DNA from 2 places in the Paenibacillus sp. ALJ109b genome. Region 1 is predicted to be linked to the other one. Evidence: predicted binding sites of a transcription regulator. Region 1 holds the regulator's gene; the other holds the start of a gene.

The links. The regulator CtsR, encoded in region 1, represses protease genes until heat stress. The targets are predictions, from matches to a motif close to ATGGTCAATAAAGGTCAAACA.
Region 2: a site for CtsR is predicted at 7,675-7,695, ahead of clpP (ATP-dependent Clp endopeptidase proteolytic subunit ClpP). Genes of this name have one in related genera too.

What each region holds. Positions count from the first base shown of each region.
Region 1 is NZ_JAAIFP010000010.1:218-15,395, reverse strand. Features, by position in the region: gene cysE (serine O-acetyltransferase) at 1-113, opposite strand, end outside; gene gltX (glutamate--tRNA ligase) at 708-2,171, opposite strand; gene ispF (2-C-methyl-D-erythritol 2,4-cyclodiphosphate synthase) at 2,205-2,681, opposite strand; gene ispD (2-C-methyl-D-erythritol 4-phosphate cytidylyltransferase) at 2,678-3,370, opposite strand; gene G3352_RS12770 (PIN/TRAM domain-containing protein) at 3,464-4,549, opposite strand; gene G3352_RS12765 (nucleoside triphosphate pyrophosphohydrolase family protein) at 4,724-5,119, shown strand; gene pssA (CDP-diacylglycerol--serine O-phosphatidyltransferase) at 5,242-5,973, opposite strand; gene disA (DNA integrity scanning diadenylate cyclase DisA) at 6,017-7,093, opposite strand; gene radA (DNA repair protein RadA) at 7,107-8,474, opposite strand; gene G3352_RS12745 (ATP-dependent Clp protease ATP-binding subunit) at 8,768-11,230, opposite strand; gene mcsB (protein-arginine kinase McsB) at 11,419-12,489, opposite strand; gene mcsA (protein-arginine kinase activator protein McsA) at 12,518-13,042, opposite strand; gene G3352_RS12730 (CtsR family transcriptional regulator) at 13,073-13,534, opposite strand; gene G3352_RS12725 (GNAT family N-acetyltransferase) at 14,006-15,178, opposite strand, start outside.
Region 2 is NZ_JAAIFP010000016.1:95,967-111,144, forward strand. Features, by position in the region: gene eno (phosphopyruvate hydratase) at 1-1,007, opposite strand, end outside; gene gpmI (2,3-bisphosphoglycerate-independent phosphoglycerate mutase) at 1,247-2,791, opposite strand; gene tpiA (triose-phosphate isomerase) at 2,791-3,543, opposite strand; gene G3352_RS17585 (phosphoglycerate kinase) at 3,577-4,758, opposite strand; gene gap (type I glyceraldehyde-3-phosphate dehydrogenase) at 4,908-5,915, opposite strand; gene G3352_RS17595 (sugar-binding transcriptional regulator) at 6,022-7,047, opposite strand; tRNA gene G3352_RS17600 (tRNA-Arg) at 7,533-7,607, shown strand; gene clpP (ATP-dependent Clp endopeptidase proteolytic subunit ClpP) at 7,787-8,383, shown strand; gene G3352_RS17610 (stalk domain-containing protein) at 8,585-9,682, opposite strand; gene G3352_RS17615 (SIMPL domain-containing protein) at 10,052-10,807, opposite strand; gene G3352_RS17620 (HPr family phosphocarrier protein) at 10,955-11,224, opposite strand; gene whiA (DNA-binding protein WhiA) at 11,479-12,417, opposite strand; gene G3352_RS17630 (gluconeogenesis factor YvcK family protein) at 12,424-13,410, opposite strand; gene rapZ (RNase adapter RapZ) at 13,424-14,323, opposite strand; gene G3352_RS17640 (ROK family glucokinase) at 14,374-15,178, opposite strand, start outside.

The sequences.
Region 1 (15,178 bases):
TGCGCCCATATCGCATGCAGCCCCGAGTAGGTAAATACAACTTCAAACCATCCCCGGGCCGCCGGATCGTTTTCAAACACCGCCTGGATATCTGATCTGATCTTCTTGAACATGCTCGTTCCCCTCTTGTTCAGGTCTTCGTCCTCCGGCTTACCGGACGGCGCGGCCCTCATGGTAGTGTACTTCCGACTCGACCTAAATAGAAAACGCCCCTGCAGCTATTAAGCTGCAGAGGCGTTTATCGCGGTCCCACTCTGCTCGGTTCATGCCTTAACATACAAGAACTAGGCTGCCTGTTATAGCCGCCTCATGTCCTTGCACAAGAATGAACCCTCAACAGTTCCGTAACGGGAACCAACCGTCACAACCTATCCTGACGTTTTCCTCTCTCCTACATAACGAGAGGCGGGGCCGGATTCGGCTATGCAGCTCACGGGTGCATTTCGACTGACGGACAGCGGATGGCTCACAGCCACCGCAGCAAAGAATCCTGTTCTTTACTGCGGGGCCATCCTCTCTGAATCTGTCCGGTTCAACCTACTTCTCCCGGTCTTTGCTGTTTTTATGATGAATGATAAAATCATACCATTTAACCTTTGTGTTGCTATTATAGCGAAAAGGTTATGGACTGACAACAATCTTCCTTCATATCGGTATAAACGAAGTTCTATCCTTAAGTCCAAAGTAGACTCTAATAGGGGCGTTTCTTATGCGCCTTTTACCTGAGCATGCAATCGATCAATCACCGTATCACGGCCAAGCAGTACAATCGTTTGGTTCAGATCACGGCCATGAGTCTGTCCTGTCAGAGCTACACGAATCGGCATAAACAACTGTTTACCCTTAAATCCGGTCTCTTTCTGAACTTCTTTGATCAGCGCAGCCATTTTACTTGGTGTAAATTCGTCGCTAGCCTGTACTTTATCTGCAAATGCCTTCAGAACGATTGGTACCTGCTCCTCAGCCAGTACAGCAGCTCCTTCACTTTCCAACTCCAGGTGGGAACGGAAGAACACTTCCGACAATTCCACGATATCGGAGGCAGAATTCATTTGCTCCTGGTAGAGATGAACAAGCGTATATGCCCATTCTTTCTGTTCAGGTGACAGCTCAGCGGCAATACGTCCCGCTTTTTGCAGATGTGGAATCGCCATTTCGGCAATGCGATCCGGGTCCGCATTTTTGATGTAGTGGTTGTTCAAGTGAGCCAGCTTGTGAGTATCAAATACCGCCGGGCTCTTGGACAGACGCTTCGTATCAAAAATGGAGATTAACTGCTCCTGCGAGAAGATCTCTTCTTCGCCTTCAGGGGACCAGCCAAGCAGGGAGATGAAGTTAAACATCGCTTCAGGCAAATAGCCGAGCTGATCATATTGTTCAATAAACTGAATAACGGACTCGTCACGTTTACTCAGCTTTTTGTGGTTTTCATTCACGATCAACGTCATATGACCGAATTGCGGCGGCTCCCAGCCAAGCGCTTCATAAATCATCAGTTGACGCGGTGTGTTAGAGATGTGATCTTCGCCACGCAAGACATGAGAGATCTTCATCAGGTAATCATCCACAGCAACTGCATAGTTGTACGTGGGAATGCCGTCTTTTTTCACAATAACGAAGTCGCCGGATTCCTTGCTGTTGAATGAGATTGCTCCTTTGACCATGTCATCAAACGTATAGATGCGTTCTTCCGGTACACGGAAACGAATACTCGCCACACGGCCTTCCGCTTCAAATGCGCTCTGTTGCTCCGGTGTCAGATCACGGTGTTTACCCGAATAACGCGGAGTTTCTCCACGTGCTGTCTGTTCTTCACGTTCTTGCTCCAGCTCTTCTTCCGTGCAATAACAACGATAAGCCAGACCTTTGTCCAGCAGTTCCTGCGTATATTTACGATAAATGTCCAAACGTTCCGTCTGACGGTATGGTCCGTACTCGCCGCCGACATCAATACTTTCGTCCCACTCGATTCCGAGCCATTTCAAGTATTTCAGCTGACTTTCCTCACCACCGGCAATGTTGCGTTTCACGTCCGTATCCTCAATACGAATAATGAATTTGCCGTTATTATGTTTGGCATACAAATAGTTAAACAGCGCCGTACGGGCGTTCCCGATATGCAGGTGTCCCGTTGGACTCGGCGCGTAGCGCACGCGAACTTCGGTGCTCATAATATCCCCTCCGTCTCTAATTGGTTGATGATATCACACGCGAACAAGGCAAACAACCGATTGGGCAGCTATACCCTCTCCCCGTCCGGGGAATCCGAGTTGCTCTGTTGTTGTCGCTTTGACATTCACCTGAGTTACATCCGCTTCAAGTGCCTTGGCAATAACCTCGGCCATCTGCGGAACATAAGGTGCCATCTTCGGTTTCTGTGCAATTATGGTTGAATCGATGTTCCCCAGACGGTATCCACGATCCTTCACCAACTGCCACACATGCTCCAGCAGTTTCAGGCTATCCGCATCCTTGAACTCCGGATCGGTATCCGGGAAGTGTTTGCCAATATCCCCAAGTGCAAGCGCACCAAGAATGGCATCACTGATGGCATGCAGCAGCACGTCTGCGTCCGAGTGACCCAGCAGTCCTTTTTCATAAGGGATCGTGACCCCGCCAATAATGCATGGGCGTCCCTCTACCAGTTGATGTACATCGAATCCCTGTCCTACACGTATCATCGCTTCTTCTCTCCCTTGAGCAAAAACGCGGCGTATTCCAAATCTTCCGGCGTCGTTAATTTGATATTCGTATAACTGCCTTCCACAACCTTGACCGACATTCCCTGGCGTTCAGCCAGCATTGCGTCATCCGTTCCTAGAAATCCGTCCCGGTCCGCCGATTCGTACGCAAGCAGCAGGGAAGAAAGACGAAAAGCCTGCGGGGTTTGAATGCTCCACAGACTGCTGCGGTCCGGCGTCGCCGTAACGATTCCATCCGCATTTACTTGTTTGATCGTATCCTTCACTGGAACGGCCAGTACAGCTGCTCCACCCGACATAGCGGCCTTCATACATCCCATAATCTGCTCACGGTTTATAAAAGGACGTACCCCGTCGTGAACGAGGACCCAGTCTGTCCCTAGTGCCTTAAGGCCTTCGTGGACCGAATGCTGTCTCTCTTTCCCTCCGGGGATGACACGGACACGTGATTCCAGTCGGTATTCTTTTACCCAATCCTGGCTGCGTTCAACATCGGCAGCTCCCGTGACCAGCACCATTTCGCTGACCTCGTCCATAGCCGCAAACACTTCAAGCGTATGTATGAAAACGGGCTTGTCCTGCAGCAGCAGAAACTGCTTACTCTCGGTTGTTCCCATCCGGGTCCCCCGACCTGCCGCCACAATGACAACACCCCACCCTTTATCCATGCCGCAATCCCTGCCTTGTCTGTCAGTTTACCGTTCGGAGATATAATACAGTTATATTATAAACTCTAACGATACACTACCCATCATACCGCTTTATTGGGCTTTTTCCAACAGTTTCGGCTTGGCAAAAATCATTCGTCCCGCTGACGTCTGCAGCACACTGGTCACCAGCACTTCCATCATCATGCCGATATACTCGCGTCCGCCTTCCACAACAATCATCGTGCCATCATCCAGATAGGCTACACCTTGACCGTGTTCCTTACCATCCTTAATAATCTGCACCATAATCTCCTCACCTGGCAATACCACCGGCTTAACCGCATTGGCGAGATCATTGATGTTTAGCACGGATACGCCTTGCAGTTCACAGACCTTATTCAGGTTGAAGTCGTTGGTGACAACTTTGCCCTGAAGCACCTTGGCGAGTTTGACCAGTTTACTGTCCACTTCGGAAATTTCCTCGAAATCACCTTCGTAAATGAGAACTTTGACGTCCAATTCCTTCTGAATTTTATTCAGAATATCAAGCCCTCTCCGTCCTCTGTTCCGCTTGAGCAAGTCCGATGAATCGGCAATGTGCTGCAATTCTTCCAGAACGAATTCCGGGATTACAATCGTTCCCTCGATAAATCCGGTTTTGCATATATCCGCGATGCGACCATCGATAATTACACTGGTATCCAAAATTTTGTGCTCTTCCAGCCGTCTCTCCTCATCTACCTCGGGATGACCCCAGCGTCCTGACATCCAGAAGGCCGCCAGATCGTCTTTCTTCGCCATGGCAAGCATATAGCCTGTATAGCTACTTACGACCGTCAGCGCCACCTGAAGCACCTCTCCAGCCGTCCCAAGCCATGCCACACAAGGATATAACAGCAAGGCCACCAGCAGTCCTGCAACTGTACCCGCCGCACCTGCAGCCAATTCTTTCATCGGTACTTTGGCCAAAGAATCAATACTATTATGCAGTCTGGTTGCCATTAATGTTCCACCGATGTTACACATGGACATAAACAATACAGCACCTAGTAGGGTTGATACCCCAACCCCCAACAATCCTGCTGATTGAATCCATTCAGCCATCCAAGGGACGGATTTTCCTGCCAGATGATATGCCGTGTAGCCGAACCATGCACCGCACAATCCTGTAAAAGTTAAAATGCCTTTTTTCCACATAAGTCCCTGCACCTCCTTCAATATATCTTCATCTTTATATCCAGTATGATCCAATTCCCAGATTGCTAATCCTGCTTTTGAAGAACTTTTTGGAAATGTTGCAATCGTCAGTTGAAAGAAGGTAAATTATTGGCATATAATGAATTCAATTCATATCCCGAGGTGAGTAGCAAAATGAGTACGCTAAGTTTACAGGCTTTTCAGGATCAAGTTTCCGAGCTGTTGCTGCGTCATCGCAGCCTGATTGATGTACTGTCCAAAACAGGACAAGCCGGCGCCTCTGTCAACCGTGCCGTGTCCAAGGCCATTACCGAATGCGGCTGCATTGAGCTGCACGCCACCAAGCAGAAATATGCCCCTGAGAGCGATATTGCTCAATCAAAAGGCCTGCTGGAAACGCATGTGGAAGGTGAATTGTGCGAGAATTGCAAAGAGGTAATCAGCTCTGAACTGGGGCGGAACCTGTTTTATATGTCGGCTCTCTGCAATCTACTGGACATCAACATGGAAGAGGTCGTAAATCACGAGTCACAGAAATGTTCGACGTTAGGGATGTTCAATTTGTCGTAAACAATACGTATTTCGTTGCAAATGGTTAAGTTACCGTATAGATTTGAAAAACAAAAATAAGCACGCATTCTCCTGTCAGGAGCGTACGTGCTTTCTTTGTATTTTCCAGAATACTGGATTACCTAGCGATCGGAAGGACGGGAAGACTTCTCTTCTTTACGCTTTTTGGCTCGGTTACGTGAGGCTGCCGTCCGCATATTATGCTTCATCCCATATAGAGCGTATAACACAAGTGGAATAAAGATCAATTTGGACAATTGTTCTGGAAACATGACCGCCACCACTACCGCAAAGACGATAACCCAAGGTGCAATCCAAATCGCTTTGCGCGGCAGACCAACCTTTTTGAAGTTGGGGTATTTCAGCGAACTTACCATCAGATAAGATAACAGCAACGTCGCAATCATCATACTTACAGGACCGATATCCTTGTTAAAGAGGGACAGTGTTGCCAGAACCCCTCCGGCCGCTGGAATCGGCAATCCTGTGAAGTACCCGGGGATGCCGGGGCGAACGTTAAACCGGGCAAGCCGGATAGCCCCACAAATTGGAAAGCTTGCGGTTGCGATCCAGGCGAGAACCGGAGTTGCGTCCTGAAACGAGACCATGAATATAATCAGAGCTGGAGCTGCACCAAATGAAACCATGTCCGACAAAGAATCCAGCTCTTTACCAAACTCACTCTGGGCATTAAGCGCACGTGCCACACGGCCATCCAGACCATCCAACAACATCGCAATAATGACCAAAATGGCAGCCAAACTATAATTCCCATCAATTGAAAGCAGGATTGCCATCATTCCAAGAAACAGATTACCCAAGGTAAAGAGATTCGGAATGAATCTGGTTAACATCGTTGTTTCACCTCATTATTTTCAAGCCGTTATAGGCAAACCCTTACATTTGTCTGTCAATAAACATCTGCTCCTGCAAACGCTTGAGACCTTCCTTAATGGTTCGGGCGCGTACCTCTCCAATCCCGTCCACTTCGTCCAGCTCTTCAATTGTAGCCATAATGACATGAGGCAATTGTTCGAATTGATCCACCAGGTTATGGATGATGACATTCGGCAGGCGGGGTATCTTGTTTAATACCCGATATCCGCGAGGTGCAACCGAATCTTCGGATGTAGCCGCTGATGAAGGATATCCCAACAGACGTACGATATGATGTGCATCCAGCAATTCATCGTCCGACAATCTTTTCAGACCAACGATAATCTCACGGATTCTGTCATCACTGTCATCACGGGCATAGTCCTTATACAGTAGCCATGCTTCCTCTTCTGTTGTACCGACGAGTTCCTCCATCTGCATAGAGATCAAACGACCCTCGTTGCCGAGTTCATGAATGTAACGCTTAATTTCCGTTTTGATACGCATAACCATTTCCGTACGCTGAATGACATTGACCACCTCAGGAATCGTCACCAGTTCCTCAAACTCGGAGGCGCTCAGATTCGTAAGCGACTGCGTCAAAACAGCTTTGTATTTCTCCAAGGTTTGAATCGCTTGATTCGCCTTGGTCAAGATAACCCCAATTTCCTTGAGGGAATACCGTAGTGTTCCTTGGTATAAGGTGATAATATTCCGGCGCTGCGATATAGATACGACTAATTTTCCTGTTTGTTTCGCGACACGCTCAGCCGTCCGGTGACGGATCCCCGTCTCAGATGAAGAAATGGATGAGTCAGGAATGAGCTGAGTATTGGCGTATAGGATACGCTTTAAATCCTCGCTTAGGATGATGGCACCATCCATCTTGGCGAGTTCATACAGATAGTTCGGGGAGAAATCACAGTTAATCGAGAATCCTCCATCCACCACTTCCATTACTTCAGGGCTGTATCCTACAACCAGCAGTGCACCCGTCTTGGCGCGCAGCACGTTCTCCAGACCTTCGCGGAAAGGTGTACCTGGTGCGATCAGCCTTAACAATTCGTTCATATTATCCAGTTGGCTCGAATCTTTCATCTTGTTATGCCCCCTAATCTAAAGCAACCGCTAGTGCATCTGCCACGGTATTCACACCGATCAGTTGTATCCCGCGAGGATGTTTCCAGCCCTTTAAGCTTTTTTCTGGTAAAATGACACGCTTGAAGCCCAATTTCTGAGCTTCTTTCACACGTTGTTCAGCCCGTGAAACGGCCCGAACCTCACCCGTCAAACCGATTTCCCCAAAGATGACGTCATCTGGCTTGGTCGGTACATCTCTCAAGCTGGATGCGATACTTACAGCAACCGCCAAATCTACTGCCGGCTCATCTAATCTCACACCACCAGCTACGTTTAGATAAGCATCCTGTGTTTGCAAGAACATGCCCATTCGTTTCTCCAGTACCGCAATAATCAAGTTTAATCGATGGAGATCTACCCCTGTTGCCATACGTCGGGGAGAAGGGAAATGTGTGGTTGAAATCAATGCCTGCAATTCCACAAGCAGAGGACGTGTGCCCTCCATGCTGGCAACTACGGTAGAACCCGCCACACCCAGTGGACGTTCTGACAAAAAGAGCTCAGAAGGGTTGCCTACTTCACGAAGTCCATCTTCGCCCATTTCAAAAATGCCGATCTCATTGGTCGAACCAAAACGGTTCTTGACCGCACGTAAAAGGCGATACGTATGATGCCGCTCTCCTTCAAAATAAAGAACACAGTCCACCATATGCTCCAACATACGTGGACCGGCAATAGCACCTTCTTTCGTAACATGCCCCACAAGTACGGTTGCAATGCCTCGCCCTTTGGCGATCCGCATGAACCGTGATGTACATTCCCTTACCTGAGCTACACTGCCGGGAGCACTGGTGACTTCTGGCAGATATACGGTCTGAATGGAGTCGATGACTAGAAAATGCGGCTGGATCTGCTCCACCGCTTCCTCAACCCGCTCCATATTGGTCTCACATAGTACATATAACTCAGGAGACAGCGCACCCAGACGGTCAGCCCGCAATTTCGTTTGCTTAACTGATTCCTCGCCTGAGACATATAACACGCGCAAACCTGAATGAGTCAATGCATGAGATGTTTGCAACATCAATGTTGATTTTCCGATTCCGGGGTCTCCGCCCACCAGAACGAGAGATCCTGGAACAATTCCGCCGCCCAAAACCCGGTTCAGCTCTTCAATTCCAGTCTGTACACGCGGTTCCTGACCGCTATCTATATCTATGATGGGAAGTGGCTTATCTTTACTCTCAAAAAGAGGGGAATTTCTTCCTTGTGTTTTGACCACCGTTTCGGTTTCTTCCACCATCGAATTCCAAGACTGACAACCCGGACATTTGCCGTACCATTTGGGGGCTTCATAGCCGCATTCCGTACACTGAAACTTGGTTTTAACTTTGGCCACTTCAGCACTCCTAGGATTTATTTTATAACAGCATTTTGCATTTTTCGACGAATTTTGCCTAAACTCCCTGACGTGCAGGGTTAATAAAAGTTTACCATTGTTTGAGATTTTTCGTAAAGGATTATCGCAAACTTTACACATGTTCGTAGCCAGTTCAAATTTTGTTTTCTGATAAACAACAGCTTTGGGGCTCTGACTGGCACAAAAACACAAAAATCCTTCCCGACTTAAGCCAGGAAGGATTTTTGTTTTATACATCAGACTCAGTAGTTATGTCACTAGTTAAGTGACACTTATTTCGTTTCGATTTCCTCAGTGGAAGGAACAACAACGTCTTTTTTCGTTACAGACAATGCCCCGTTCTCTTCATCAATTAGCAATGAATCACCTTTGGTTACATTACCCGTGAGCAACTCTTCAGACAATTTGTCTTCGATATGCTTTTGGATCGCCCGACGAAGCGGACGCGCACCGTAAGCTGGATCGAAGCCAGCTTTGGCAAGGAAATCCTTGGCATTGTCGGTGAGTTCGAAGTCAACCTCGTATTCACGTAGCCGTTTCCGAAGCTCCTCACTCATCAGTGTAACAATCTCAGCGATGTGTTTCTCTTCAAGAGAGTGGAACACGATAATTTCATCAATCCGGTTAAGGAACTCTGGACGGAAGCTTTTCTTCAGCTCATCCATGACTTTACCCTTCATGTTATCATAATCCGCACCTGCATCCACAACTGCTGTGAAGCCGAGTGTAGAGTTACGTTTGATCGCTTCAGCACCCACGTTGGATGTCAGAATAATCAACGTATTTCGGAAGTCAACAACGCGACCTTTGGAATCCGTCAGACGACCATCCTCAAGCACTTGCAGCAAGATATTGAATACTTCCGGATGTGCTTTCTCGATTTCATCGAGCAGGACGACGGAGTAAGGTTTGCGACGAACTTTCTCTGTCAGCTGCCCACCTTCTTCGTATCCAACATATCCCGGAGGCGCTCCGACGAGTCGGGAAGTGGAATGCTTCTCACCATACTCGGACATATCGATCCGGATCACTGCATTTTCATCGCCGAACATCGCTTCAGCCAGAGCACGAGCCAGCTCGGTTTTACCTACCCCGGTAGGACCTAGGAAGATAAATGAACCCATCGGACGTTTAGGATCTTTCAATCCGGCCCGAGCACGACGAACTGCACGACTGACGGACTTCACAGCCTCATCTTGGCCAATGACACGTTCATGAAGAATAGACTCCAGGTTCATCAAACGTTGTGTTTCTTCTTCTTTCAGCTTGTTCACCGGAATTCCAGTCCAGTTGGCTACCACTTGCGCGATATCCTCAGGCGTTACTTCAGAATCCGTGCGACCTTGTTTTTCTTTCCATTGGTTCTTCGTTACATCCAGCTCTTCACGGATTTTTTGTTCCGTGTCACGCAGAGCTGCTGCTTTTTCGAATTCTTGGCTTTGAACCGCTGCGTCTTTTTCCTTACGGATATCTTCGAGACGGCTTTCCAATTGTTTGAGGTTTGGTGGAATCGTGTAAGAGTTCAATCTTACTTTGGAGCCCGCCTCATCAATCAGGTCGATCGCTTTGTCCGGTAGGAAACGGTCTGTAATGTACCGATCAGACAGTTTAACAGCCTGCACAATCGCTTCATCTGTAATTTTCACCCGGTGATGCGCTTCGTAACGATCACGCAAGCCGTGTAAAATCTGAATTGCTTCTTCTGGAGAAGGCTGATCCACCGTGATCGGTTGGAAACGGCGCTCCAGGGCAGCATCTTTCTCGATATATTTGCGGTATTCATCCAGTGTTGTTGCACCGATGCACTGCAATTCTCCACGGGCCAAAGCCGGTTTCAAAATGTTCGAAGCATCAATTGCACCTTCTGCTCCACCTGCACCAATCAGGGTATGCAATTCGTCGATGAACAGGACAATGTTACCCGCTTGACGAATTTCATCCATAATTTTTTTCAGACGATCTTCGAATTCACCACGATATTTTGTACCTGCGACAACCGAACCCATATCTAAGGTCATGACACGTTTGTCACGCAAAGTCTCCGGAATTTCGTTGGCGATGATTTTTTGTGCAAGTCCTTCAGCGATGGCCGTTTTACCTACACCTGGCTCACCGATCAGTACCGGGTTATTCTTGGTACGACGGCTCAGAACCTGAATAACACGTTCGATTTCTTTACTACGTCCAATCACTGGGTCCAGGTTGTTCTCTCTGGCATACGCCGTAAGGTCACGTGCCAGACTGTCCAGTGTTGGTGTGCTGACATTGGCAGGTGTACCGTTATGACTGGATACGGCTTCACTGCTGCCAAGCAGTTGCAGTACTTGTTGACGTGCCTTGTTCAAACTAATACCCAGGTTGTTCAGCACACGTGCCGCAACCCCTTCGCCTTCACGAATCAATCCAAGCAGGATATGCTCTGTGCCTACATAGGTATGGCCCAATTTGCGAGCTTCATCCATAGACAATTCAATTACTTTTTTCGCACGAGGCGTATATGCAATGTTCGTAGGTTGCTCTTGGCCACGGCCAATCAGCGTTTCTACTTCATCTTGAATTTTTTCCAATCCGAGTCCCAGGCCGATCAGCGCTTTGGCTGCGATGCCTTCGCCTTCACGAATGAGGCCGAGCAAAATGTGCTCTGTACCGATGTTATTATGACCAAGACGGACAGCTTCTTCCTGCGCCAATGCGAGCACCTTTTGGGCCCGTTCCGTAAATCTTCCAAACATCATATCTCCTGCACCTCCATGGTTTTGGATAAAACGGGGGCTGTTAAAAGGATCCCACCGTATTCTTCATATCATTTTTGTTTGCAGCCATGCTGCGAATAAAATCATTCAGCATTCATTTATAGAAATGCTCTATTATATAAAAAGCCGCAGATGCGACGTGAAACCTTTATAAACAACTCTTGATCAACCTAAGATTGATTGGCTGCACTGATCGTATCACGGATCAACTGAGCCCGATATATGTCACGCTCATCTGTCCGCATGTCTTCCCCAAATGTTTTCTGCAAAAAGCCCGGCTGTGTCATCACATTCAACTCGTTCATCACGGTTATGGACAAGCCGTCCAACAAGCCGAGATCTACGCCAAGTCGAACATCAGACAGACGCTGTGCAGCTTCCTTCGAATCGACGATGGCTGCATGGGACAGTATGCCGTATGAACGCATAACCCTGTCGGTAATTCGGAGTCTAGAGTCCGTAATTAACCGTTCTCTAGCAGTTCGCTCATGCCCAATCATCTGTAACACAACACTATGCAGGTTATCGATGACTTCTTGTTCCGTCTGTCCCAGTGTGATCTGGTTCGAGATCTGGAACAGGTTACCCATCGCCTCACTGCCTTCACCGTAAATTCCCCGTACAGTCAGTCCGACTTGGGAGACTGCGGTTAGAATGCGGCCAATCTGCTGTGTCATCACCAGAGCGGGCAAATGCATCATGACAGATGCTCTTACACCTGTACCTACATTCGTAGGACAGCTGGTTAAATATCCTCTGCGGTCATCAAAAGCATAATCCACATGCGCTTCAAAAGCATCATCTATGGCGGAAGCTTTCTCCCAGGCTTCTTTCACCTGGAACCCCGGATAGAGGCACTGGATACGAAGATGATCCTCTTCATTAATCATAATACTGACAGATTCATCCTCACTGAGAATAACAGCACCATTTCTGGATTCGTTCGCAAGACTAGGACTGATCAGATGTTTCTCTACCAGCACCCGTTTGTCAAGGTCATCGATATCAATCAGATCCAAGGTATGAAAATCTCCAAAGGCATGAACGTCATCGTACTGAAGTACTTCGCTCAGCTTATTCAGCACTTCTTCCGATTGCTCATTGGAAGCCAGCATCGGAAACGGATAATGCTGCAGGTTGCGTGCGATCCGGACTCGGCTGCTAATGACGATTTCGGAATCAGCCGCATCACTGCGCATCCAGTCGCTGAGCGCCTTCTCTGTAAAACGAAGATTAGGCATTACGCATCCCTCCTACTCATCACAAACTTTACTCCTGAGCTATTTCTTTTTCAAGTTCCCTGATCTGATCACGAATTTGAGCAGCTTCTTCAAACTCCTCTTGCGTTATACTCTCCTGAAGATCCCGTTTCAGATCAGCAATCTGTCGTTTCACCTTGATGCGGCCACCAGCTCGTGCAGGCACTTTACCCACGTGGGAAGTGCTACCATGAACCCGTTTGAATAGCGGGTCCAAACGACTGTCAAAATATTTATAACAAGAACTACAGCCAAAGCGGCCGATTTTGCTAAACTGTGAATAGGTCATCCCGCATTCTTCACAACGAAGGGATTGCGCAGGTGTTGCTCCTGCACTGCCATTTTTGCCTGTAGGCTCAAAATCAAGCAACCCGGACAATAAGTTATGAATGGAAAATCCGTTGGATGTTCCGGGAATCATTTCCCCTTTTTCACGAGCGCATGACTCACAAATATGGAATTCCGTCTTCTCTCCGTTCACGATTTTCGTGAAATGGAGTGTTGCCGGACGTTTGTTGCATTCTTGGCACAGCACAATGATGTACCCCCTTGATCCCGATAGTTTTCATTTACCGAGCAAAGATATTAACATCGCCTTTAACATTCTGGCACGAATTTGATCCCGGTAAGGAAGTTTGACCAATATAATCTCTCTCGATACAGCTGCCCGCATCAACCCGGCTTCCCTTTTGCTTAAGAAACGTGCTTCTTCCAGTTGGTAGATCAGACCTTCGGCAGCTGTCTGCCCGATCTCATCTCCAATACTATGGTGCAAATGGTTATGCAGAGCCGAGTGAGCCGGCAATTCAATCCGCTGTATGCGAACATAACCGCCGCCGCCACGTTTACTCTCTACAAGGTAACCTTTTTCGAGTGTAAATCGGGTGCTGATGACATAATTGATCTGGGAAGGCACACATGAAAATTGGTCAGCCAGATCATTACGTTGAATTTCGACCATTCCTTCGGGACTTTCATGCAAAATACTCTTCAGATATTGTTCGATAATATCAGAGATATTACGCATCCACTCATCCTCCACTGTCTGAAACGTTAAGTCAATAAGGACCCACACGCCCCTACAGAGTACACCTTCTCAACCCATTTAACCAATCAAGGAAACAGCGAAACTGATCTTCAACGGTCTTTAACGGGAGAGCGAAGGACGCTCGAAGGTCCTTTAATATTGCTTTTATCCGCTGATGTGCACTACCTCTAAAATGGCTCCCACCACCGGATTGCAGAAAGAAAGCTACGTAAGTATTTAACCTTTAGTTGACTTTGACTTTCTTTGACTTTATATACATTATAGCATATTTTGTGGTTTTGCCAAGAGGGAGCACTATTCATTTTTTACGATTTTACACGAAATATTCGGCTGACACAAAAAAACCTCTCCAAAATAGCTGGAGAAGTCCATTTGTCTCATACTAGCAACGTAATGCTATACAAGTTAATCTACAAAATTGATCCTAGAATATTCGTTACTCTATGAGGATCAGAAAAAATCAAGTAGATACGTTTCCCGATCAGGAATCGCTTGTTCCAGAGCCTTAATCGCTCCATTCGGCCCTTCAATTCTACCTATTTGAGCCATCTCTGAGGGCCTGCGATACCCCATCAGTATTGCTGTGAGCGCCTGAATGTCTACTTTAACAGTCTGATCTTTAGCAGCCGGCTCCGATGTTTTCCAAATCGAAGCTGTACCGTTCATCGCCACATTCAACTGCCATACCCCTTCATTCCATGGTGCGTGTGCATCCTCTACCTGGAGATTAATCTGTACTGGTGAGTCTGGGCTCGCAAAAGGATACTGTGAAATAAATTGTTCTACACTCACAATACGTGCCATGAAGAAAGGTACAATTTCCTGCTGAATCCGCGGATTATCTAATTGAAAAGCAAGCATATCACTGGCTGGTGCCTGTAAAGTGACTTCCTCAATCATAGAATCATGGTTGGCAATAAAGGTCCATAAACCTTGTCTTGCCTCTTCATTCAGATAAATGATCTCTCTAATGGTAAACTTTCTTTCCTTAACCTCATATAAAACATAGCCTTGTGCTTTACCAGCTTCATCATAATATACGACTTTCTGGTTGGCTCCATTAGTGAGAACTGAGTTCTCCCATCTCGCATCATCCCGGATCAAAGTTCCGTTATAGCGCTCAGCATACGCACTGTATACTTCCTTTAATACGCTGAGTCCGGGATCACCACGGCGAATTGTTCCAAGGGTTGCCTTTTTCGCAGGCAGATGAGCTGTAGGCACTTTATATCGTTTAAACTCAACATACGTCTCCCATCCATATCTGCGATAAAATGCAAAAGAGAACGGATGCAAAAACGATATACTTTGTTTGTTACGGTTCATTTCCTCCAGCGCATGCTTCAACAGCCCAGCTACCCAGCCTTTGCGTCTATATTCTGGCCATGTGGCTACTCCCGCAATACCGCCCATCTCGAACGATCTCCCATGAATATAGGTTTGAAAAGGAATAATGTGAAGTTTGGCACCCAATTGTCCCTCCTCAAATACACCCCATATATCCTGTGAATCAAATTGACTCCGTCGCTTCTCCGTTTGTTCTTCACTCATTACCATTTGAAAAGCATACTCGGAGAGTGCCATAGCTGGCTCAAAATCATCTACGGTTAATTTCTGAATTTC
Region 2 (15,178 bases), on a different contig from region 1:
ATCAGGATGGAGTTACCGATACCTTCTTCGATACCTCTACCCAGGCGCTCTGTGTTCGTTACGAACAGGTCATCACCAACGAGTTGTACTTTGTCTCCCAATTTTTCTGTGAGCAATTTCCAACCATCCCAGTCATCTTCAGACATACCGTCTTCAATTGTGATGATTGGGTATTTCTCAACCCATGAAGCCAGAAGGTCAACATACTCAGCGGAAGTGTAAGATTTACCTTCGCCAGCAAGTGTGTACTTACCATCTTTGTAGAACTCAGTGGAAGCTACGTCCATACCCAGGAATACGTCAACGCCTGGTTTGTAACCTGCTTTTTCAATTGCTTCGATGATTGTAGTGATTGCTTCTTCGTTAGAACCAAGGTTCGGTGCGAAACCACCTTCGTCACCTACAGCTGTGTTCAAACCTTTGGAGCTCAGTACGGATTTCAGGTTGTGGAAGATTTCCGCACCTACACGAAGAGCTTCTTTGAAGCTTGGAGCTCCAACTGGAAGAACCATGAACTCTTGAACGTCGATGTTGTTGTCAGCATGCTCACCACCGTTGATGATGTTCATCATTGGTACTGGAAGTGCTTTAGCGTTGAATCCGCCCAGGTAAACGTACAATGGCAGATCCAGAGCGTCAGCAGCTGCACGAGCTACAGCCATGGATACAGCCAGGATTGCGTTAGCACCCAGTTTACCTTTATTTGGCGTACCATCCAAAGTAATCATCAATTTGTCGATACCCAGTTGATCCAATGCATCCATACCGATTACTTCTGGAGCGATTGTTTCGTTTACGTTTTTAACAGCTTGCAGAACGCCTTTACCGAGGTAACGGGATTTGTCGCCATCGCGAAGCTCAACAGCTTCGTGGGCACCAGTGGATGCACCGGATGGAACAATAGCGCGTCCGATTGCGCCGGACTCCAGGTATACTTCAACTTCAACTGTAGGGTTACCGCGGGAGTCGAGGACTTCGCGAGCGTACACGTCAGAAATAATAGTCATGAGTGATAATCTCCTTTTAATTTGGAATTTTAATTTTGGACCAAATTGTGTTTGCCCTTATTTCACTACGTCAGCAGAATCGTCTTCCGATCGCTGTTATCTCCTGATTTCTTTGAACTTATCTTCATAAGTTGAAATCATGCGATAAAGGCGAGCGCGTTGCTTCTTCAGACTATTTCTGCTGCCTTCATTCATAGGCAAACGCCAAACCGCCCAATTTATATATGGTGTTGAGTAATTTATTTACGGGTAGCAATGACGGATGTACCTGTCATTTCAGCCGGTTTAGGCAATTGCATCAAGTCAAGAATCGTTGGAGCGATATCCGCGAGGATTCCGCCTTCACGCAGGGTAACGTTAGCATCTGTAACGATGAATGGAACCGGGTTCGTTGTGTGAGCCGTGAACGGACGTCCTTGCTCATCGAACACCATATCCGCGTTACCATGATCCGCAGTAATCAGCACAACGCCGCCTTTAGCGAGAACTGCATCCACAACACGGCCCATACATTCGTCTGTTACTTCTACTGCCTTAATTGTAGGCTCCAGCATGCCGGAGTGTCCAACCATATCAGGGTTAGCGAAGTTCAGAATGATGGCATCATGTTTGTCTGCTTCAATCTCGCGAACACATGCGTCAGCTACTTCATACGCGCTCATCTCCGGTTGCAAGTCGTACGTTGCAACTTTAGGTGAGTTGATCAGCACGCGTGTTTCGCCCGGAAGCTCAACATCACGGCCGCCGCTGAAGAAGAAGGTTACGTGCGGGTATTTCTCGGTTTCTGCAATACGCAATTGTTTCTTGTTATTTTGCACCAGAACTTCACCCAGCGTGTTGTCGAGGTTTTTAGGCGAGTACGCCACATAACCTTCAACGGTCTCGCTGAACAAGGTCAGGCACACGAAGTGCAAGCCCACAGGGAACTTCGGACCACGGTCGAAGCCACGGAAATCCTGGTTCGTGAATACTTGCGACAGTTGGATCGCACGGTCAGGACGGAAGTTGAGGAAAATGACGGAATCGCCGCTCTCCACCAAACCTACCGGCTGGCCATCCGCTTTAACGATAACCGTTGGTTCAACGAATTCATCAAATACGGATTTTTCATACGATTCTTCAACCGCTTTGAGTGGATCAGTGTATTTTGGTCCATCTCCATAAACGATGGCACGATATGATTTCTCAACACGTTCCCAACGTTTGTCACGGTCCATCGCATAGTAGCGACCTTGAACCGTTGCGATTTGTCCTACACCGACTTCCTCGATTTTGGCAATCAGCTTCTGCATGAACTCTTTACCGCTATCTGGCATAACATCACGGCCATCCATGAAGGCATGAATGTATACGTCATTCATTTCTTCTTTTTTGGCGAGATCCAGCATAGCGAACAAGTGGTCGATGTGACTATGTACGCCGCCATCGGACAACAAACCATACAAGTGAAGCTTTTTACCGTTTTGTTTCGCTTCGCGAACAGCTTTAACGAGTGTCTCATTATCGTAAAATTCACCGTCACGAATCGATTTGGAGATACGAGTCAAATCCTGGTATACGATCCGGCCGGCCCCAATGTTCAGGTGACCTACCTCGGAGTTCCCCATTTGCCCTTCGGGCAAACCTACAGCTTCACCGCAAGCAGTGAGAGTTGTATGTGGGAATTGGCTCATAAAACGGTCATAGTTCGGTTTCTTGGCTTGCGCTACCGCGTTGCCTTCCTCCGTGTTACGCAGACCAAAGCCGTCCATAATGATCAGTGCTACAGGTTTTGGAGCTGTCATTACTTCGCCCCCTCAACAAGCGCGATGAACGAAGCCGGCTGCAAGCTGGCACCGCCAACAAGCGCGCCGTCGATGTCGCTTTGTCCGAGGTATTCTGTTACGTTCTCAGGTTTAACACTGCCACCGTATTGAATACGAACTGCATCTGCTACCTTTTGGTCGTACAGATCCTTCACGAGCGTACGAATGTAAGCAATAACTTCATTCGCATCTTGGGAAGTGGAGGATTTGCCTGTACCAATCGCCCAGATTGGCTCATAAGCGATAACCACTTGTGCCGCTTGCTCTGCAGACAGACCTGCCAAAGCAGCTTCTGTTTGCACTTTGCATACGTCTTTCGTTTGGTTGGCTTCGCGCTCTTCAAGCGTTTCGCCAAGGCAAAAGATTGGAGTCAATCCGTGACGGAATGCTGCGTGCAACTTTTTATTGACAGTCTCATCGGTTTCCGCAAAATATTGACGGCGCTCCGAGTGACCAATAATGACATAATCCACACCCAGGTCTTTCAGCATAACGCCGCTGATTTCACCTGTGAATGCACCATTGTCTTCAAAATGAAGATTTTGTGCACCAATTTTGATGTTTGTGCCTTTAACGGCTTCTACCAGAGATGGCAGATTCGTAAACGGTGCGCAAATAACAGTCTCTACGCCTTCAACTTCCGCTTTTCCTTTAACTTCCTGAATGAAGTCATTGGATTCGGAAACCGTTTTGAACATTTTCCAGTTACCTGCGATAATCGGTGTTCTCATGGTTTTCAACTCCTTCATGCTATAGCTTAAAGCTTACTTGTCGTTCAATGCAACTACGCCAGGAAGCACTTTGCCTTCCATGAACTCGAGTGATGCACCGCCACCTGTAGAGATGTGGTCCATTTTGTCAGCCAGTTTGAACTTCTCAGCTGCTGCTGCGGAGTCACCACCGCCAATTACGGTGTATGCTGCTGTCTCTGCACAAGCTTCGGCAACTTCACGTGTACCGTTGGAGAAAGGTTCGATTTCGAATACGCCCATTGGTCCGTTCCATACAACCAGCTTGGAGTTTTTGATCACTTCAGCATAGATTGCACGCGTTTTCGGTCCGATGTCCACACCTTCCCAGTCTGCAGGAATGCCGTCGATGTCAACGATTTGTGTGTTTGCACTTGCACTGAAATCGTCAGATACAACGATATCTACCGGCAGGTAGAAGTTTTTGCCCAATTTTTTCGCTTTTTCAATGAAACCAAGAGCAACATCCAGTTTGGAATCATCCAACAGAGATTGTCCGATTTCATGTCCTTGTGCTTTGAAGAACGTGTAAGTCAGACCGCCACCGATGATTACGTTGTCTGCAATGTTCAGCAGGTTGTCGATCACATCGATTTTGTCTTTAACTTTGGAACCACCGATGATTGCTGTGAAAGGACGCTCAGGGTTAGAGATTGCTTTACCCAACACTTCAAGTTCTTTCTCCATCAACAGACCGGATACTGCTGGCAACAGGTGAGCGATACCTTCTGTCGAAGCGTGTGCTCTGTGAGCAGCGCCGAATGCATCGTTAACGAAAACATCAGCCAGTTCAGCAAATTGTTTTGCCAGTTCCGGATCGTTTTTCTCTTCGCCTGCATGGAAACGAACGTTCTCAAGCAACAATACGTCGCCGTTGTTCAGTTCAGCGATTTGAGCTTTTACTGCATCGCCAACGGAATCGTCAGCTTTAACAACTTTTTTACCGAGCAATTCGGACAAACGCTCTGCAGCTGGAGTCAAACGCATGGATTCAACAACTTCGCCCTTTGGACGACCCATGTGACTTGCCAAAATAACTTTAGCGCCTTTTTCGATCAAGTAGTTGATCGTAGGAAGCGTGGCACGAATACGTTTGTCATCTGTAATTTTACCATCTTCGAGCGGCACATTAAAATCTACACGGACAAAAGCCCGTTTTCCTGTCAATTCGATATCACGTACACTTTTTTTGTTCATCTGTATTTCCTCCGCACCCATGTATTTGGTGGACCAATCAAGGGCCCAAATCCCTTGTCAATCCTGGTGTTTTTGAGAAATTTGCAAAATGTTGATATATAAAGAGCGGAAACAATAGCATCTGTTTCCGCTCTATGTTATTGCAGATATTACTTGATCATTTTTGCAAAGTGCTCCAAAGTGCGAACCAGTTGAGCAGTGTAGGACATTTCATTGTCATACCAAGCTACAGTTTTAACCAATTGTTGGTCGCCAACAGTCAGAACTTTAGTTTGAGTTGCATCAAACAGGGAACCGAAAGTGATACCTTGGATATCGGAAGATACGATTTCGTCTTCTGTGTATCCGAAAGTTTGTGGATCGGAAGCCTCTTTCATTACTGCGTTAACTTCTTCAGCAGTAACTTTTTTACCCAATACAGTTACGAGCTCAGTCAGGGAACCAGTAGCTACTGGTACACGTTGAGCTGCACCGTCGAGTTTACCTTGCAGTTCTGGAATAACCAAACCGATTGCTTTAGCAGCACCAGTTGTGTTAGGGATGATGTTTTCAGCTGCTGCGCGAGCACGACGGAAGTCACCTTTAGGGTGTGGAGCATCCAATGTGTTTTGGTCGCCAGTGTAAGCGTGAATTGTAGTCATCAAACCTTGAACGATTCCGAATTTGTCTTGCAGTGTTTTTGCCATAGGTGCCAAGCAGTTTGTTGTGCAAGATGCGCCGGAGATTACAGTTTCAGTACCGTCGAGGATTTCATGGTTTACGTTGTAAACGATGGTTTTCATGTCGCCAGTAGCTGGTGCGGAGATAACAACTTTCTTAGCTCCACCTTTCAAGTGTTTCTCAGCTGCTTCTTTAGTTGTGAAGAAACCAGTACATTCCAGAACGATATCTACGCCCAGGTCGCCCCATGGCAATTCTTCTGGGTTACGGTTAGCCAATACTTTAACTTCTTTGCCGTTCACTTTGAAGAAGCCATCGTGTACTTCAACATCGCCATCAAAGCGACCTTGAGTTGTATCATATTTGAGCAAATGAGCCAGCATTTTAGCATCAGTCAAGTCGTTGATTGCTACAACTTCAATGCCCTCTACATTTTGAATACGGCGGAATGCCAAACGACCAATACGTCCAAAACCGTTAATACCTACTTTAATCATGAGTAAGTTCCTCCCAAGTTTTGATTGATTTTTTATGAAGCTTATATATTCAAGACAGACGGTGAAGTCCGTCAAGACAACAATGGTTGTGGTGCAAAATAAAACCTTATTCCATTTCGGCGACGATGACTTCAGCAGCAGCCTCATCAATAATCAGAATATCTTCCTGACCAAATCGCAGGACCGAATGTATGGCAGCAGCCTTGCTCTTGCCACCCGCAATCCCAATTACGACATCGGTTCGTTCAATATCCTGGAGTCGCATGCCCAGCGTAAGCATGGTATGTACCACCTCACCCTGATCATTAAAGTAATAACCGAATGATTCAGATACGGCCCCTTGCTCCTGGAGTTCATCTATGATCTCTGTCGCAAGTTTGCGGCGCCGTGCCATCTCTACGGCATCACCGATTCCATGAATGACGATCCGCGATTTTCGGATCAGCTGCAGAATCTCCTGAACACTTGGGTCCTGGATTAGTGATTCGTAGGCATGATCACTAAGCAAATCCGGTACATGCAGAAGTTTGTATTGAGCTCCTACCCGTTTTGCCATCGTGGATGCTATCGTATTGGCCTGAATTTCGAGGCTTTCTCCCAGCCCACCGCGTGCCGGTACAAACCAGACACCTTTCAGCGAAGTTGGCGGAGTCAGTTGCTCTGCGACTTCAGCCGTTGTTGAACCGCCAGTTACGGCGACAACATCGTTATCACTCATAATATTACCCAGAGCCTTCGCTCCGGCTCTGCCCAGTTCCCGTTTGGCAAATGGAGAAATGTCCGAATCGCCAGGAACCACAACTACCTTTTGCAGACCGTAGGCTTGCTTGATGCGTTCTTCCAGTTCGGATAATCCAAACAGCTCTTTGGCGACGGGTTCCAACTGCTGCAGCAATTCATGCCCTGCCTCACTGATCTTCATCCCTGCACTGTCAATTTCAATAAGTCCCTGAGCCTTTAATAAATCGGTCTCAGCCCTCAGAACCCGCTCGGTCATCTGCATGGAATTAGCTAACGTTCTTCGTCCGATCACATCCGATAACATGATCTGGCGCAGAATCGTATACCTCTTCTTCAAGACATCCATGAGATCAGGCAGAAGCTGCTTTTGCACTTCTAAAATCGTTCGCATGCTTTCCACTCCCGCAAGCTTCTCGTTCCAAGCTCTCTTTCATGGCCCTAAAACGTCCCGGGTTAACTTTTTAAGTCCCACGTCTATTCTACCTAAAACTGACGCGACATGCAAGTGTTTCGAAGCGTTAATTCGACACGTTTCAGGCGTTTGTACGCGCCTATTTTCACAATGTCAATCTCCCATGAGCGAGGACAACATGTTCGATACCATATATAGAAGCAAAACAAAAATACTCATCTACATATTGCTTGCTATTGTTTTTCATATGGCATGTCCAAAACCTCTTTTAGCATTTACTTATTTGCGTTCTTTATCCACTTATCTTCATCATGATCAACTTCAGGGTATTCCAAACCAACACGACGAACATCTGCTTGCAATTCAATTATTCATGAGCTATAATCATTATTGCTGTCACATATTTGAAACTTCTATTTCAAAACTGCTTTTTAAGCAACTATATTTGCAGCAATAATTAATGTGCGCCCGTGGTCCAATGGATATGACGTAGGCCTCCGAAGCCTGAGATCCAAGTTCGATTCTTGGCGGGCGCGCCATTCTTAATTAGTAGCTCATAACCCTTTTAACCAATGAAACCGAATAGGTTTCTTTTTTTTCAAACTTAGTTTGACTTTCTTTGACTTTTTGTTTGAAATTGTTTATGATGTGGGTAATACGGTAACAGTTTATATATAAACACCAATTTAACATTTACATTTCCGAGGAGGTTTTTCACGTGAGTTATATTCCAATGGTCGTTGAACAGAGCAACCGGGGTGAGCGCGCCTATGACATCTATTCCAGATTGCTGAAGGATCGTATCATCTTCCTTGGCAGTGATGTAAATGACGTTGTGGCGAATGCCATCATGGCACAGATGTTGTTCCTAGCTGCGGAAGATCCGGAGAAAGACATTCACTTATACATCAATAGCCCAGGCGGATCCATTACAGCCGGTATGGCAATTTACGATACAATGCAATTCATCAAACCGGATGTATCTACCATCTGTGTAGGTATGGCGGCTTCCATGGGTGCATTCCTGTTGAACGCAGGTGCCAAAGGTAAACGTTTTGCATTGCCTAACAGCGAAATCATGATTCACCAACCACTTGGTGGTGCGCAAGGTCAAGCTTCGGACATCGAAATTCGTGCCCGCCGCATCCTGAAAATGCGTGATACCTTGAACCGCATCATCTCTGAGCGCTCAGGCCAACCGCTGGAGCGTATCGAGAAAGATACAGATCGTGACTACTTTATGAGTGCTGCTGAAGCTGCTGATTACGGTATCATCGATAAAGTTATCGAAAACGTAGGTTCCCAAGGCATCTAAGCCGAGCCGAATCGCCAATTAACCATATAGCCAACTCAAACGGCAACGCTCAGTTGAGTTGGCTATATGAAAAAAGGACGCTCTCGTCAACATGACGAGGGCGTCCTTTTTTTGATGATAATTTAAGAGTGCATGATACATATTTAATCGATTCACTTTAACTTTCATATCGTTACGCTAGCAATAAGCTCAACACATACTTTACTTGTCTGCTGTTAAGCCACTGAACGGCTCTGTGCCTTTAGGAAGTAGCTCTTTGTATGTGAACGGGAATTCCGGGAAGCCTTCCGCATAAGCTGTGTATTCATACAACTGGAAGAATACAACTACACCTGTTGGTGTTACATAGAAATCCTGATCTTTATTCAGACCTTTATAGCCTTCAAGGTAACCACCACTTGCTTTAAGCTGATCTCCCACTTTTTTACTTACTGTCTCACGTACGGTTTTGTTATTTTGGATCACATCATCCAGACTCAGTTCCTTGCCGGAATCCAGAGCAAAGGTGTGACCTGTACGGAACGTCATGCCATGTGCGCCAGCATAATCTTGATAACTTTGCGTAATGAGCCCAAGCACACCATTTTCGTTATACGTCACAACATAAGAACTCTCAAATGCATATGGACGGTTCGCTGCAGCGTCACCAAATTCCTTGGTTTGTTTTTTGAAATCTGCTACAAAAGCATCGACTTCATCTTTCAGCACCTTGTTGATAGCTGCTTCTGCTTTATCGTTAGCCAGTCCGCTCACCTGAGGATATTGAATATCGACTTCAGCGTTCTTGATGCTGACTTTCACTGTTGCCGCTTTGACTGTCACGCTATTTTGCTTCACTTTGCTCAGCGTCAGTGTCTTGGCTTTTCCATCCCAGTTGCCCTGAACACCCAAATAATCTCTCATTGCAGAAAACGGAATATACAATCGGCCATTGATCAGCTTCGCTTCCACTTGCGGATAGTAGTTATTAATTCTAACACTCGGTGCCCCATCAATCAGGCTGATGGTCATCGTATTATTAGCTGCCGTTAAGGAATACTCCTTAGCCTTTGCATCATATTTCAAACTTCCACCTGCAACATCTTTCACTGCGGTAAGCGATACCCAAGTGGAGCCGCCTTGAAGGAGTCCTTTTTGAGTAAGCGTTTTGCCTCCTGATTTCAGAGTTACCTCAGTAGGTGTTGTCACTTTCGTGGATACTGAAGCTGCCTGTACAGAACTATCCTGCCATACAGCCCCGCTCCCCACAATAATTCCTGCCGCCAGTAGTGCACTAGTCCATTTTTTCCATGTTGTCATATATAAAACTCCTCTCTCGAATTCAAATTGAGTGTCATTGCGTATGTATCCTGATTTGATCGTATGCCCCACACGCTCACCTCTTTATTATAATTAACCCAATTCCGGAAAGGTTTACAGCTCCAGTTACAATGTTGTTCGATCCAGATGCCTATAATGAAGGTTTTGTTACGAACAAATGGACAAAAAAGATACCAAAAACCAGCAATTCATTTCGTCATATTTCACCTCTTCTTTTCAAACTTCATCAAAGTCCGCCTTTATAACAAAAAAGACGTTGTCCGATGGACAACGTCTTTGTCATTATTGCCTTTCGCCAGCTCAAGCCCATCTTTAACGGACATCCAGCCTTTATTTACTTTATTTCACCTATTTCATTTCATACGTAATATTCAGCGTTGTGCTTACTTTAACCTGTCCTGTTTCAATTTCTGTGCTACCAGCAGAATCAGCTGACGATTTGGACATCAGAGCCTCACTTGCATAGAACACAGGTACATTGGCGTCACCTTGACTCACGGATAGAACAGCACCCAGTTGGCGTTTAACTGCTTTTGCAATTGCTCCAGCTTTCACATCCGCATTGGCAACAGCTTTCTCAATCACTTGAGCTTCAAAGTTCTCCGGTTTTTCTACCGTAAAACGAACATTTTCAATATTGTTGGCACCAGCTTGGGATGCAGCATCCAGGAGTTCACCAATCTTGTCCATCTCCCGGTACGTTACAGTCAATGTGTGATGAGCTGTGTACCCTTTGATCTTCTCTCCGTCTTTTTCACTATACGTGTAGTTAGGCTGTACATAGAACTGGTTCGTTTGAATATCATCCGCACTGATTTTCCATGTACTTTTCAGCAGATTGCTAACCTTTTGAATTTTCGCTGCATTCGCTTTTTGAGCAGAGGCTGCAGTATCTGCTGTACTGTTCACTCCAATGGAAAGATAAGCGATGTCCGGCTTCACTTGAATCTCACCTGTACCCACAACGTTAATCACGTTTTGCTGTACCCCCTGTACCTCAGCAGCATACGCATAATTACTAGGTGCTACCCACGCAGTACCTCCTACAAGCAATGTACCTGCAACCATCACCGCGCCCAGCGGTTTCAACCATAATTTACCCATTACGTTAGCCTCCTTAAGTTTTAACATCTCAAACTCAAATCGATTTGATACCTAACAGACGGGCTTAATTCCATAATGTTGCACTTGACAGCCTTAAAACGCAAAAAAGCCCCTTTCGGGACTTCTTCATTGGGTTCAAATCATATCTTATTGGTTCTCAAGCTCTTCCTTGCTTACCAGACTAACTAAAGCGTTTACAGCCTGTTCGGCGTCCGCACCTTCTGCACTAATCTGGATTTCCGTACCAGTACTGATTGCAAGGCTCATGATCCCCATGATACTTTTTGCATTTACTTTTTTGTCGTCCTTCTCGACGAACACTTCAGATGAGTACTTATTCGCTTCTTGAACGAACAGTGCCGCAGGTCTGGCATGGAGACCCGTTTTCAAACGGACAACTACCGGGTGCTTTGTCATGGAAACTTACCCCCTATTATGAAATCTGGACATTAAATACACAATTATATTTATAACATTATACCATATAACCAGAGCAGGACACTAGAAGAAAAAACTCAGGGTGATTGGGATGTCATTATTATGACCCATTTTAGCCTTTTTACATCACCTCATTACACCTGAGCAGCTCTCCAGATCCTTATGGGCTGACTTTATACTGACTTTTTGGCGAAAACCAAAACAATCAGCTTCCAGGCTACCCTACTCTTAATTTAACCGTAACGCTCGTTACGAACCTTCTCTGCCAGCTCATCAATTTTGCGGAGCCGGTGATTCACTCCAGACTTGCTAACTGTACCCTTAAGCAGTTCGCCTACTTCCTTCAAGTTGATATCCGGATGGGCGAGCCTCACTTCAGCCACTTCACGAAGCTTTTCGGGCAACGACTCCAGACCAACTTCCTTTTGCAACAGTCTGATGTTATCGATCTGTCTGACGGCCGCCCCAATCGTTTTGTTCAGGTTCGCTGTCTCACAATTGACGATTCGGTTGACGGAATTACGCATATCTCGCATGATACGCACATCCTCGAACTTGAAAAGGGCCTGATGTGCACCAATGATACTGAGCAGCTCGATGATTTTCTCGCCTTCCTTAATGTATAGGATGAATCCTTTTTTGCGTTCTATACACCGGGCATTGAGATGAAATTCATTCGCCAGGTCCACAAGGGCCTGACAGTGCTCCTCATACATGGACGCAATCTCCAGGTGGTAGGATGAACCTTCGGGATTGTTGACTGATCCTCCTGCCATAAATGCGCCTCGAAGATAAGCACGTTTACAGCAGTTATTATTGAACAGTTCTCCACTGATCCCGGGAGTAAACAGAAATCCTTCGGAAACAATGTACAGATCTTTTAGAATCTCCTGTACCATGGTTGGAATCCGAACAATATATACATTGTTCTTTTTCAGCCGCATTTTTTTGCGGACAAGCAATTCCGTATGCACTTGAAAATGCTTTTTAAGCAGAGAGTATGCCCGTCTTGCAATGGCGGCATTCTCCGTCGAAATATCCAAGATGACTTTTTTATTCGATAACTGCACCGCACCAAGCATACGGATGAGGGCTGAAAGTTCCGCCTTTTCGCAGCACGGTTCGCTTTCGATCATCGTTAGTTCTTTTTTGGTCTGTGCTGCAAACGACATGGGACTTCACCTCTTCCGTAACATCCAATTTTGTACAAGTTGATAGATGTGATGGCTCAGCTTGTCGGCATCATGACGCAGATAAGTCCGGAATAGGACCAACGTATCCGCAACGACTTGATAGCCGGCACTCTTCAGCACATTCATATCCAGCACAACCGGTTTAGCTCCTTTTTCCGCATACTTATTTTGCACCTGCAGCGGAATATCACCATTATTTACAATGACATAGTCGAAAATTTGGTGTCCTACATGTTCATGTACCGCCTTGAGGTGGTCACTCACCGTGTAATTATCCGTCTCTCCCGGCTGTGTCATCACATTACAAATAAACATTTTCACTGCGTCCGCCTCAACGACAGCTTCAGCCAGCTTAGGCACAAGCAGATTGGGTAGAATGCTCGTGTAGAGACTACCTGGCCCAATCAGAATGGCGTCTGCCTGACGAATAGCCTCAACAGCCTCTGGCAACGGCTCCACGTGATCCGGTTCAAGGAAAACACGTTTGATCCGTAAGCCAGCTTCAGGGATCTTGGACTCGCCCGTAACAATCGAGCCATCCTCCATCTCTGCATGCAGTATAACGGCCTGCCCGGCTGCGGGCAATACCTCACCCCGAACGGCAAACACGCGGCTAAGTTCCCGCACAGCGGTCACGAAGTCGCCCGATATATCCGTCATTGCAGCCAAAATCAAGTTACCCAGGCTGTGGCCTGCAAGCCCCGCGCCTGTATTGAAGCGATAATTCAGCATATCCGACAACAACGGTTCTACATCAGCCAGCGCTGTAAGTACGTTACGAATGTCGCCCGGAGGCGGCATTTGCAACTCATTACGCAGGATGCCCGAACTTCCTCCGTCATCCGCCACCGTCACGATGGCCGTGATGTCCAGCGGCTTTTCCTTCAAACCGCGCAGCATCACGGATAATCCGGTTCCGCCGCCCATAACTACAATTCTCGGACGTTCTCTTCGTGGTCCGGCTTCTTTCATCCCTTCACCCTCTTCAATGACGGTCCCGGTCGGCGTCGCGATGGCTCACGGTGACAGCCTCAGTTTCGCTGCTTCCCAACATTTTGCCCAAATATTCCGATATTGCTACCGAACGATGCTTGCCTCCGGTACAGCCGATTCCAATAATAACCTGGCTTTTGCCTTCCTTCCGGTATTGCGGAATCAGAAAATGCAGCATATCCAGCAGCTTGGTCAGAAACGCCTGCGTCTCCGGCCATTTCATAACATATTCATATACATCACTATTCTGTCCCGTATTCGGACGTAAATGTTCAATATAATGCGGATTTGGCAAGAAACGAACATCAAACACCAGATCCGCATCGATCGGAATACCGTATTTGAACCCAAACGACGTAATATTTACCGACAGCATATGGCTTTCCAGATGAGAAAAGCGGGATATGATGCGCTCTTTCAGTTGAGCAGGCTTCATCGTACTGGTATTCAGTACCTGAGTGGCGGAATTTTTGAGTTCCTCCAACATCTTACGTTCCAGCCGGATGCCATCAAGCGGCATGCCCTCAGGAGCCAGTGGATGTCTGCGCCTGCTCTCCTTATAGCGCTGGACTAATACAGAGTCTGTCGCGTCCAGGAATAATATTTCACAATGAATGGTAAAATGATCTTTAATATAGTTCAGTGACTCGGACAAAGCCGTAAAGAACTCACGACCGCGAAGGTCAATAACCAGTGCGACCTTACCAATTTTGCCGTTCGATTGCTCAATCAACTCCGCGAATTTTGGAATCAATACCGGTGGAAGATTATCCACACAGAAGAAACCAAGATCCTCCAGGCTTTGTACTGCAATCGTCTTGCCTGCTCCGGACATGCCCGTAATGATAATGAGCGTGGCGCCTGTGCCCGGTGAAACTTCACCTTCAAGCATAAATGTCCCCTCCTTATCATATTGCTGTCGGATTATCTGTTACGAGGTTACTAGGAACGCAAGAGAAGACCAGCCGCGCCAACAATCCCTGCATTGTTGCCAAGCGTTGCTTCAAGAATTTTAACCCCTTCTTGCAGCGGTTCAGGTGTCAGTTTCGCAAATACAGTCCTTACTTCATCAAACAAAATATTACCCGCTTTGGATACACCGCCACCGATAATGAACATCTCCGGGTTAATCACAGCCGCTACAGCCGCCATCGATTTGCCCAGATAGAACGCTGCACGATTGACGATACGAAGAGCAACTTCATCGCCCGCCTTAGCAGCATCAAATACTTCTTTAGCTGCAATCTTGTCGACGAGTGCCAGTGATGTATGGTCTCCACGCTCTACAGCATCTTTGGCCATACGAATAATTCCGGTTGCTGAAGATACAGTTTCCACGCATCCCATTTTGCCACATCCGCACTGAATTGCTTCCAGATCAGGAACAACACTGACATGACCAAGCTCACCAGCCATACCGGAGAAACCTTGATAGATCTTGCCATTCAGGATCAGTCCGCCACCAACGCCTGTACCAAGCGTATAGCACACACAGTTGTCCACGCCTTTGCCAGCACCTGCCCAAGCTTCACCCAGTGCAGCCACGTTTGCATCGTTATCTATTTTGACTGGCTTGCCCAGACGTTCTTCCAAAATTGAACGAATGGCTACATTCCGAAATCCAATGTTAGGGGCAAGAACGATAATTCCCTCGCGTACATTGGTGAACCCAGCCACTCCTGCTCCCACACCTTCAAGCTGTTCCCAGCTGTAAGGCGATTCGGCAACGATATGACGGACATACTTT